DNA from 2 places in the Brevibacillus sp. NSP2.1 genome. Region 1 is predicted to be linked to the other one. Evidence: a T-box and tRNA genes for the amino acid it is inferred to sense, from the RefSeq annotation. Region 1 holds a T-box; the other holds one or more tRNA genes.

Region 1 (4,558 bases):
GCTACCGTCCAATCTCCGTTGCGAATCTCGGCTGTTTCCGGCAAAAAGTCGGGCAGTTGCCCCGCATCTATTTTCAATTGGCGTTCCTCGCGAGCGGCAAGCAATTGCTGCCTTCTGTCGCCGAATTTTTGCTCCAGCTTGATGACGAACTGGATCGCTTCCGGTGTGAGAATATCCTCGAAGCCGGAGCGCATCTCGCCGGTAATCTGAATTTCCAGCGGATATGGATTGGTTGGAATCGTAGTCAAACCTGTTCACCTTCCCTTGATAACATCTGAATTATTATGGTACAGATCGAATTTTGTCCAATTATTATAGTACAGAAGATTCAAAAAAATGGCTTAATCCTGATATCCGCTGCCACTGCAATGACTGCAGCTCACATGTCCGTCCCCCAAGCAATGATGGCAAGCCGCTCCGTTGTCATCATGACCAACGCCTCCGCATCGTGGGCAATTCTGTTCGCCGTTTCCTTCACACCGATAGCAGTCCATTTCCCATTCCCTCCATATCTGTATTAAAACAATGTTCTTTTGATTTGTTTTTATTATATAACAGAGATTAGTACAGTGCAACACAATTTTCTAAAAATTATAACTGTATTAGAACACATTTTCCAAGCTGCCTTTTCCCCCTGCTCTCTCGCCTTTTCGCCGCCCAAAAAGAAAGCAGCCTCTGATCCAAACAAAGATCAAAGGCTGCTGTGCTTATTTATGGGGTTCTTCCCCCCGCTTATTTCGGCTCGATTTTTGCTACTCCGCCCATGTACGGACGCAGCACTTCCGGAATGGTGATGCTTCCGTCCGCTTCCTGGTAGTTTTCCAAAATCGCCGCTACTGTACGGCCGATGGCGAGGCCCGAGCCGTTCAGTGTATGCACGAATTCCGGCTTCGATTTGGTGTCGCGGCGGAAACGAATATTGGCGCGGCGAGCCTGGAAGTCTTCGAAGTTCGAGCAAGACGAGATTTCGCGGTACGTATTCGAGCTTGGAATCCATACCTCCAGATCGAATTTCTTCGCTGCCGTAAATCCGAGGTCGCCCGTGCACATGCTCATGACACGGTACGGAAGTCCAAGCAGTTGCAGTACCTTCTCTGCGTTTTTCACCAGCTTATCCAGCTCATCATACGAATCTTCCGGTTTGACGAATTTCACCAACTCCACTTTGTTGAATTGGTGCTGGCGAATCAGCCCGCGTGTATCGCGACCAGCCGATCCCGCTTCCGAACGGAAACAAGCGCTGAAAGCAGCATAGTATCGCGGCAAATCTGCTCCATCCATAATTTCATCCCGGTGCATGTTGGTGACAGGCACCTCTGCGGTAGGAATCAGGAAGTAGTCTGGTCCCTCCAGCTTGAAAGCATCTTCCTCAAACTTCGGCAACTGTCCGGTTCCGGTCATGCTTGCGCGGTTTACGATGTATGGCGGGATGACTTCCTCGTATCCGTGCTCGGTGGCATGCAGGTCCATCATGAAGTTCATCAATGCGCGCTCCAGGCGAGCTCCCAGTCCTTTGTAAAAGACAAAGCGGCTTCCGGTTACTTTTGCAGCCGTCTCAAAATCGAGAATCCCTGCCTGGCTGGCCAGCTCCCAATGCGGTTTGGTCTCGAAGCCAAAGCTGCGCGGCTCGCCCCACGTCCATGCCACCACGTTGTCGTCTTCAGAAGTCCCAATCGGCGTGCTTTCGTGCGGCAGGTTTGGCAAGCTCAGCAAAATGAATTCCAACTGCTCATCCAGCTTGCGCAGCTCTTCGTCCAGCTTCTTGATGCGTTCGTTTACTTCTTTCATTTCCGCGATCAGGTGGTCGGCATTCTCTTTGTTCCGCTTCATGACTGCTACTTGCTCAGACACGGTATTCCGTTTATTTTTCAGCGCCTCTGCTTCCTGAATCACTTGGCGGCGTTTTTCATCGACCTCTGCAAATTGATCCAGAGCGGAAATATCTTCATTGCGATGCGCCAAACGGCGTTTTACTTCCTCCAAATCTTGCCGCAGTACTTTTACGTCCAACATGTTCGAATCCCTCCGAATCCATAATAAAAATGCAAAAAACACCCGTCCCCTAATAAGGGACGAGTGTTGTGTACCCGCGTTGCCACCCTCGTTGATACATGCCCAACCCTGGCGCATCTATCCACTCCATCCGTCATAACGGGACGGTTCCGGGCAAAGTTCATTCCTTTGCCACTCCGAGATGGATTCCCTCACATACCGGATCGGTTCGCACCTACCACCGACTCTCTACACCAGGTTGATGTGAAGTACTTGTTCTCATCATCGCATTCTCATTCATACATACTTCTATTGTTAACTGTACTACAGGTTCTATACGTATGTAAAGGGCGCTCCGCCATCATCTTGTACCAAAAAGAAAAGACCGGCATTTTGTCAATGCCGATCTTTTCATGCAAGCTTGGCTTTTATTAGCTTCTGTATTCTTTCACCATGTCGAGGAAGTATTTGTGCAGTCTTGCATCTTCCGTCAATTCCGGGTGAAAGGCGGCCGCCAGATAGTGGCCTTCTCGTGCTACCACGATCTTTTCTTCGTACTTGGCCAGCACTTCTGCGTTTTCTCCGACTTCCATAATATATGGCGCCCGGATGAACACTGCCGGGTAATCTGCACCCACACCAGCCACAGGCATTGTCACCTCGAAGCTCTCCTTTTGGCGGCCAAACGCGTTGCGCTCCACCTTGATAGCCATCAGCCCGAGATGGCAATCATCTTGCCCCTCGATCTGTTTGGCCAAAAGAATCGCGCCTGCACAAGTGCCGAAGATCGGCTTTCCTGCTTTTCCGAACTCTTGGAGCGCCTCCATGAATCCGTACTTGTGCATCAGCTTGCTGATCGTCGTGCTTTCTCCGCCTGGGAGAACCAATCCGTCCAGCTCGTCCAGTTCTTCCACCTTTTTTACGGGAACGGCTGTCGCCCCTGCTTCTTCCAGCATGCGCAAGTGTTCTGCTACAGCCCCTTGCAAAGCGAGTACACCGATTTTCATTCTGCTCACCTTACCAGCCGCGCTCTTGCATGCGGTCTGCTTCGCGAATTTTGGAAATCTCGATTCCCGTCATGGCGCTTCCCAGACCTTTGGATACGCGAGCGATCAGTTCGTAGTCTGTGTAGTGCGTAGTCGCTTCAACAATCGCGCGGGCGAATTTCTCCGGGTTTTCCGATTTGAAAATCCCCGAGCCGACAAACACGCCGTCAGAACCGAGCTGCATCATCAGCGCCGCGTCTGCCGGAGTCGCTACGCCACCAGCCGCGAAGTTCACTACAGGCAGCTTGCCGGTTTTGTGTACTTGTTCCAGCAGCTCGTATGGGGCACCCAGATTTTTCGCTTCTGCCATCAGCTCATCGTAAGACATCGCTTGCACTTTGCGGATTTGAGCCATCATCGTGCGCATGTGGCGAACGGCTTCTACGATGTTTCCGGTTCCTGGCTCGCCTTTGGTACGAATCATGGACGCCCCTTCACCGATACGGCGAAGCGCTTCGCCCAGATCACGCGCGCCACATACGAACGGCACGGTAAATTCTTTTTTATTGATGTGGTACAAATCATCTGCCGGGGTCAAAACTTCGCTCTCGTCCAGATAGTCGACACCCATTGATTCCAGTACGCGCGCTTCGACAAAGTGTCCGATACGAGCTTTTGCCATAACAGGGATCGAAACAGCGTTCAGTACTTCCTCCACAATGCTGAGATCAGCCATACGAGCTACTCCACCGGCTGCACGAATGTCAGAAGGTACGCGTTCCAATGCCATGACAGCTACGGCACCGGCAGCTTCAGCAATTTTTGCCTGCTCAGCGTTTACGACGTCCATGATGACACCGCCTTTTTGCATCTCAGCCATACCTTTTTTTACGCGGGACGTTCCTACTTGTACCATGTGAAAATTCCCCCTACATCATGAAGTCAGAACCGTAACTGTTATGCTCTGTTATGGTTCCTTGTTATCGTCATTGTAAACGATAGATGAGGGGGAAAACAACCATTATTTAATTTCCTGTTCCGCTACTGAACAAATTGCTGAAAAATTGAATGATGCTGCGGAAGAACAAACGAATCCAGCTCGCCTCTTCGACTTCCTGGCTGGCTACTATATCTGCGCCTGCTTTTGCCGCGTCTTCCGGCTGCAGGTAGTCGGCGTCTTTCGCTCCTTCTTCTTTCAGTACGAGCTTACCGACCACCTGGCCTTGCTTGATTGGTGCGGTCAGCTCTTGATACGTAACGGTTGGCGTGAATTTTGTCTCTGCTCCGATTTTGGTCAGCATGTTTACTTCGGTGGCAGTTACTGCGGGTACGTTGAGTTCTACTCCGTTCGTTACAGGTGCAGTTTCAAAACCTTTTACAGAAACATTTTTGTCCAATTGCTTCGTTAATTTGAAATTGCTGAATCCATAGTCATAAAGCTTTTTTGTTTCCACGAAGCGTTTTGTTTTGCTGTCTGTTCCCATTACAACAGAAATCAAGCGCATGTTATCACGAACTGCAGTACCAGTAAAGCAATTACCTGCTGCTTGTGTATAACCTGTTTTTAATCCGTCTACACC
Region 2 (4,558 bases), 2.2 Mb from region 1:
GTCAGCCTCAAATACCAGGACCCGAAACGGTACAACAAGCAAAAAACAGTCATGAGTGCCATCAAAGCCGAAGCGAACAAAAAAGGCTACATCTTCATCGACTGGAATGTCACCAACGGCGACGCCCGCAGCAATCAATACACAGCCCAACAGGCGCTCGCCAATATCAAGCAGCAAGTAAAATCGCAAAAAGAGATTGTCGTACTCATGCACGACGCAAGCACCAAAACGCCAACAGCGCAAGCACTTCCGGAAGTCATCACCTTTTTAAAGTCAAAAGGCTACCGCTTCGAAGTCATCAGCCCTGACCGGCCGACTGTCTCCAATGTGAAATAGAACACGGAAAAACCCGCTCGACAAACCGGACGCTTCCGGCCATCGGGCGGGTTTTCTGTTATCGCAGTTAGTCTGTCAGTCTGCCACTATCCCTCTACCCACCTGCCACAGTCAAACCGGACTTTCATTTATCACCATCACCCTGCCCGTCTGCAAACAGGCAACTACGAAGTCGGAAGCGTATCGTACCGCAGACGCAGTTCGCGCTTCAATATTTTCCCGCTAGGGTTGCGCGGCAGCGTGTCGGTGATGAAGACGTACTTCGGTGCCTTGAACGAGGCAAGACGCTCCTTGCAAAACGCGAGCAACTCCTCTGACGTCAATGTCTCGCCAGCCTTCGGCACAACGACCGCTGTCACCGCCTCGATCCAGTACGGGTGCGGAACGCCGATCACCGCCACCTCGGACACTTTCGGATGCTGATAAATCAGCTCCTCCACTTCCCTGCTCGCTACGTTCTCGCCACCCGATTTAATCATGTCCTTTTTCCGATCGACGACCGTAATATACCCTTCCTCATCCATAATCCCCAGGTCACCGCTATGGAACCAGCCTCCCTGGAAGGCAGCCCGCGTCTTTTCCTCGTCGCGGAAATAGCCGATCATGGCATGGCTGGTCCGATGCACGATCTCGCCAATGCAGCCTCTTGGCACCTCGACACCTTCATCATCCACAATCTTCGTCTCCACGTTCAGCGCGGGCTTGCCTGCCGAGCCTGCTTTGCGAATCTGGTCCTTCGGCGACAAAACCGTCGCCAGCGGCGCTACCTCTGTCTGCCCGTAAAAGTTGTAGAACTGTGCGTTCGGCAAGCGTGTCCCCAGCTCCTTCAGCACCTCCACCGGCATGATCGCCGCTCCGTAGTAGCACTTTTGCAGCGAGGACAGGTTGCGGGAGGCAAAATCGGGAGAGCGCAGCAAGGCAATCCAAACTGTTGGCGGGCAAAAAAGCTGTGTCGCCTTATGCGTCTCGACCATCTCCAGCATCAGGCCAGGCGTCGCCTGCTCCAAAATGATGCCCGTGCCCCCGAGATAAATATAGGGACCGAGAAAACAATGCAACTGTGCGCTGTGGAACAACGGGAGCGCGTGGATCGCCACGTCGTCGTGGGACATGTTCCCATCAATAATCGTGCTCACGTACTCGGACAAAATGCTGCCGTGCGTCAGCATGACCCCTTTTGGCCGCGACTCCGTACCGCTCGTGTACAAAATGTGGGCGACATCGTCGTCGGAAAGCTCCTGCTCCGGCTCGTCCGTGCTCGCGTCCTGAATCAACGTGCGAAACGGCACCCACTCCCCTTCCGGCTTCGCGGGTCTGGAGACAAGCGACAGCAGCTTGGGCGAAAGATCGGCCTGTCCAATCGCCTCTTGCGCCACGGCGAGAAACTCCGGTGCCACAAAGCAGGCGCTCACCTCCGCGTGCCCCAAAATAAACGCCACATCGCTCGTATTCAGCATGAAGTTGATTGGCACCATAATCAGTCCCGCTTTGGCCAGCGCGAAGTTGAGAATGACAAAATCCATGGAGTTTCGGGACAGCACCGCCACTCTCTCGCCTTTTTGCAAACCGTTGGCGAGGAAGGTGTGCGCCGCCTGATTGACAAGCTGATCCAGCTCGCTGTATGTAAGAACTTCCTCCTCAAACTGCAAGGCAATCTTGTCCGGGTAACGCATTCGGCTTCTTCGCAGGATGTCACCAAGCGTATTTCTTCTGGCTCGTTGGGCTTCGATCATCGTGATACCTCCCTCATCCTCGTTTCCCTTTTATTATATCTTAATCTTCTATATAATGTTTATTTTCTGATATTTTATCCTAAAAAAAGCGGAAGCCCCCTCTGCATTATTGAAGCTGCCGCAGGCCCCAAGAAACAATCGAGTCCTTGTGTACAGCATATATCATATCGCGCCAAGCTTCGATATTGGTTCTTCTGGATTTTCAGGAAAAAAACGGCTGTCCTGCCCAGCGACCGTCTCGTTGCTGCCAAACCCGCAGCTTGACCTTTTCCTGCTGTAAAAGAAAAAGACCTCTTCTGCAAAAAAGAGATCGCTTCGTCCTGTACATCCTATATCGGCTGCTTGCAAAAAAGATGGCGGAGGGAGCAGGATTCGAACCCGCGTGAGCTTGCACTCTAACGGTTTTCAAGACCGCCCCGTTATGACCACTTCGGTATCCCTCCGCGTTGCTGACTGATTTAACTATAGCATAGCGCCAAGCGCGCTTGCAAGCGCCTCCAGACCGACTGCCGCTGGCTGTCTCAGCGCTTGACCACCACGAGCTTCAGCTCGCTCAGCTCGTCTGTGGCGTATTTGACGCCTTCTCTTCCCAAGCCGCTTTCCTTGACGCCTCCATACGGCATATGATCGGCCCGGAAGGTGGGAATGTCGTTGATGATGACGCCTCCAACCCGCAGCTCATCTGCCGCTTCCAGCGCAGCCCTCAGGTTGTTCGTGTACACGCCTGCCTGCAGACCGTAGCGCGAGTCATTGACCAGGCGGATCGCTTCTTGCAGGGACGCTACCGGGTTGATGAGCACGACAGGCCCAAGCACTTCCTCGCAACAGATTTTGGCCGTATGCGGCACATGGGTCAAAACGGTCGGCAACAGCATCCGCTCCACCACTTCGCCGCCACAGGCAAGCCGTGCTCCCTGTTGCAGCGCCTCGCCAATCCACTCCAGCACACGCTCGGTCTGCCGCGGGTGAATCATTGCGGAAAAGTCAGCGTGCTCATCGAGCGAGTCGCCGCCGCAGAGCGCCTTCGTCTGCGCCACAAAGCGGCTGACAAACTCGTCGTACAGGCCCTCTGCGACGTAAATGCGCTGGACGGACGTGCAGACTTGGCCGGAATAAGCAAATGCGCCAAACAGGCAGCGCGGCACCACCTCGTCCAGTTGCGCGTCGGAATCGACGATGACCGCAGAGTTGGCCCCCAGCTCCAAAATCACTTTTTTCAGGCCAGCGCGGTTGCGAATGTCGATCCCGACCGCCGGGCTTCCCGTAAAGCTCAAGGCGCGAACTCTTGGGTCTGTCACCAGCTTTTCGCCCACGACGGCTGCGCTGCCTGTGACGACGTTCAACGCCCCTGGCGGGAGTCCCGCCTGCTCGGCCAGTTCGGCGAGCAAAAGCGCACTGAGCGGCGTCTGCGAAGCGGGCTTCAGCACCACGGCATTGCCCGCAGCGAGCGCAGGTCCGACCTTGTGCGCAACCAGATTGAGCGGAAACGGGAACGGCGTAATCGCCCCGACGACGCCCAAAGGCTCGCGGACCGTGTACGCCAGGCGACCTTCTCCGCCGATTGCGGCGTCGAGCGGGATCGTTTCTCCGTGCAGCCGTTTGGCTTCTCCCGCTGCAAACCGATACGTTTGCACGGTGCGGATCACTTCCCCCCGCGCCGTCCTGATCGGTTTTCCGGCCTCAAGCGCGACGATCCGGGCCGCCTCCTCCATCCGTTCGTCCAAAAGGAGCGCGATTTTTTCCAGGATAGCCGCCCGCTGGTAAGCAGGCATCCGCCGCATCACCGTCGTCGCTTCCTCGGCTGCCGCGATCGCCCGTTCTACTGCCTGCGCGTCGGCCTGGGGAACATGGGCAATTGCCTGGCCCGTACAAGGTGAATACAACGGAGCATGTTCTGCCATCGGCACCCATTTTCCCCCGATATAACACGCTCTTTTCATCGCCATCTCCTCCGTCCTTCAACGATTGGACTATCGCATCCCATCCTCCAATCATTCTCCAGAGCAGATCGCGCTTCCTTGCGTGGAGGCGAAACTTTTTCATTTTTCGCACAAAAAACCGAACCCTAAGCCGAAAGCTGCCCGCTACCCGCTCTCCTACTTCGCTGGCCCTTCTGCAACGCCGCACCAGTCCAGCATGGTCAGCGCAAAAATCTCCGCGCAGCGGAACACGTCATCCAGCACGATGTACTCGTCCCGGTAGTGCGCGACCTGTGTGACGCCCGGCCCCACGACGATCGCAGGCGTGTCGGCCAGCGCCGTCAGCAAGCCTCCGTCTGTTCCCCATGGCGAAGCTTCCACGATCGCGCGCTCGCCAGTTACCGCCGCGAACTTGTCCTGCAAAATCTCCATGAGCGGATGATCTTGCGCGACATCTCCCGGCACCCAGCGCGCGCCGTACCACTCCAGCTCGACTGGCTGCTCGGCAAACCACGGATCGACCTCGGCCAGACGCTGCAAAGCCGTCTCCATCTCCGCCTTGGCATCGTC

Evidence for each region. The T-box of region 1 lies ahead of serS (serine--tRNA ligase). A T-box ahead of a tRNA ligase gene usually reads a tRNA of that ligase, here a tRNA-Ser.
Region 2: it has a tRNA-Ser gene. The T-box ahead of serS (serine--tRNA ligase) is inferred to sense a tRNA for this amino acid. The anticodon was not compared.

What each region holds. Positions count from the first base shown of each region.
Region 1 is NZ_CP048274.1:94,559-99,116, forward strand. It holds gene aceB (malate synthase A) at 1-248, opposite strand, end outside; gene serS (serine--tRNA ligase) at 733-2,013, opposite strand; T-box leader at 2,066-2,287, opposite strand; gene pdxT (pyridoxal 5'-phosphate synthase glutaminase subunit PdxT) at 2,424-2,999, opposite strand; gene pdxS (pyridoxal 5'-phosphate synthase lyase subunit PdxS) at 3,010-3,894, opposite strand; gene M655_RS00535 (D-alanyl-D-alanine carboxypeptidase family protein) at 4,004-4,558, opposite strand, start outside.
Region 2 is NZ_CP048274.1:3,581,737-3,586,294, forward strand. It holds gene M655_RS17380 (exo-beta-N-acetylmuramidase NamZ domain-containing protein) at 1-336, shown strand, start outside; gene M655_RS17385 (acyl-CoA synthetase) at 501-2,069, opposite strand; tRNA gene M655_RS17390 (tRNA-Ser) at 2,424-2,512, opposite strand; gene M655_RS17395 (aldehyde dehydrogenase family protein) at 2,591-4,009, opposite strand; gene M655_RS17400 (peptidase) at 4,166-4,558, opposite strand, start outside.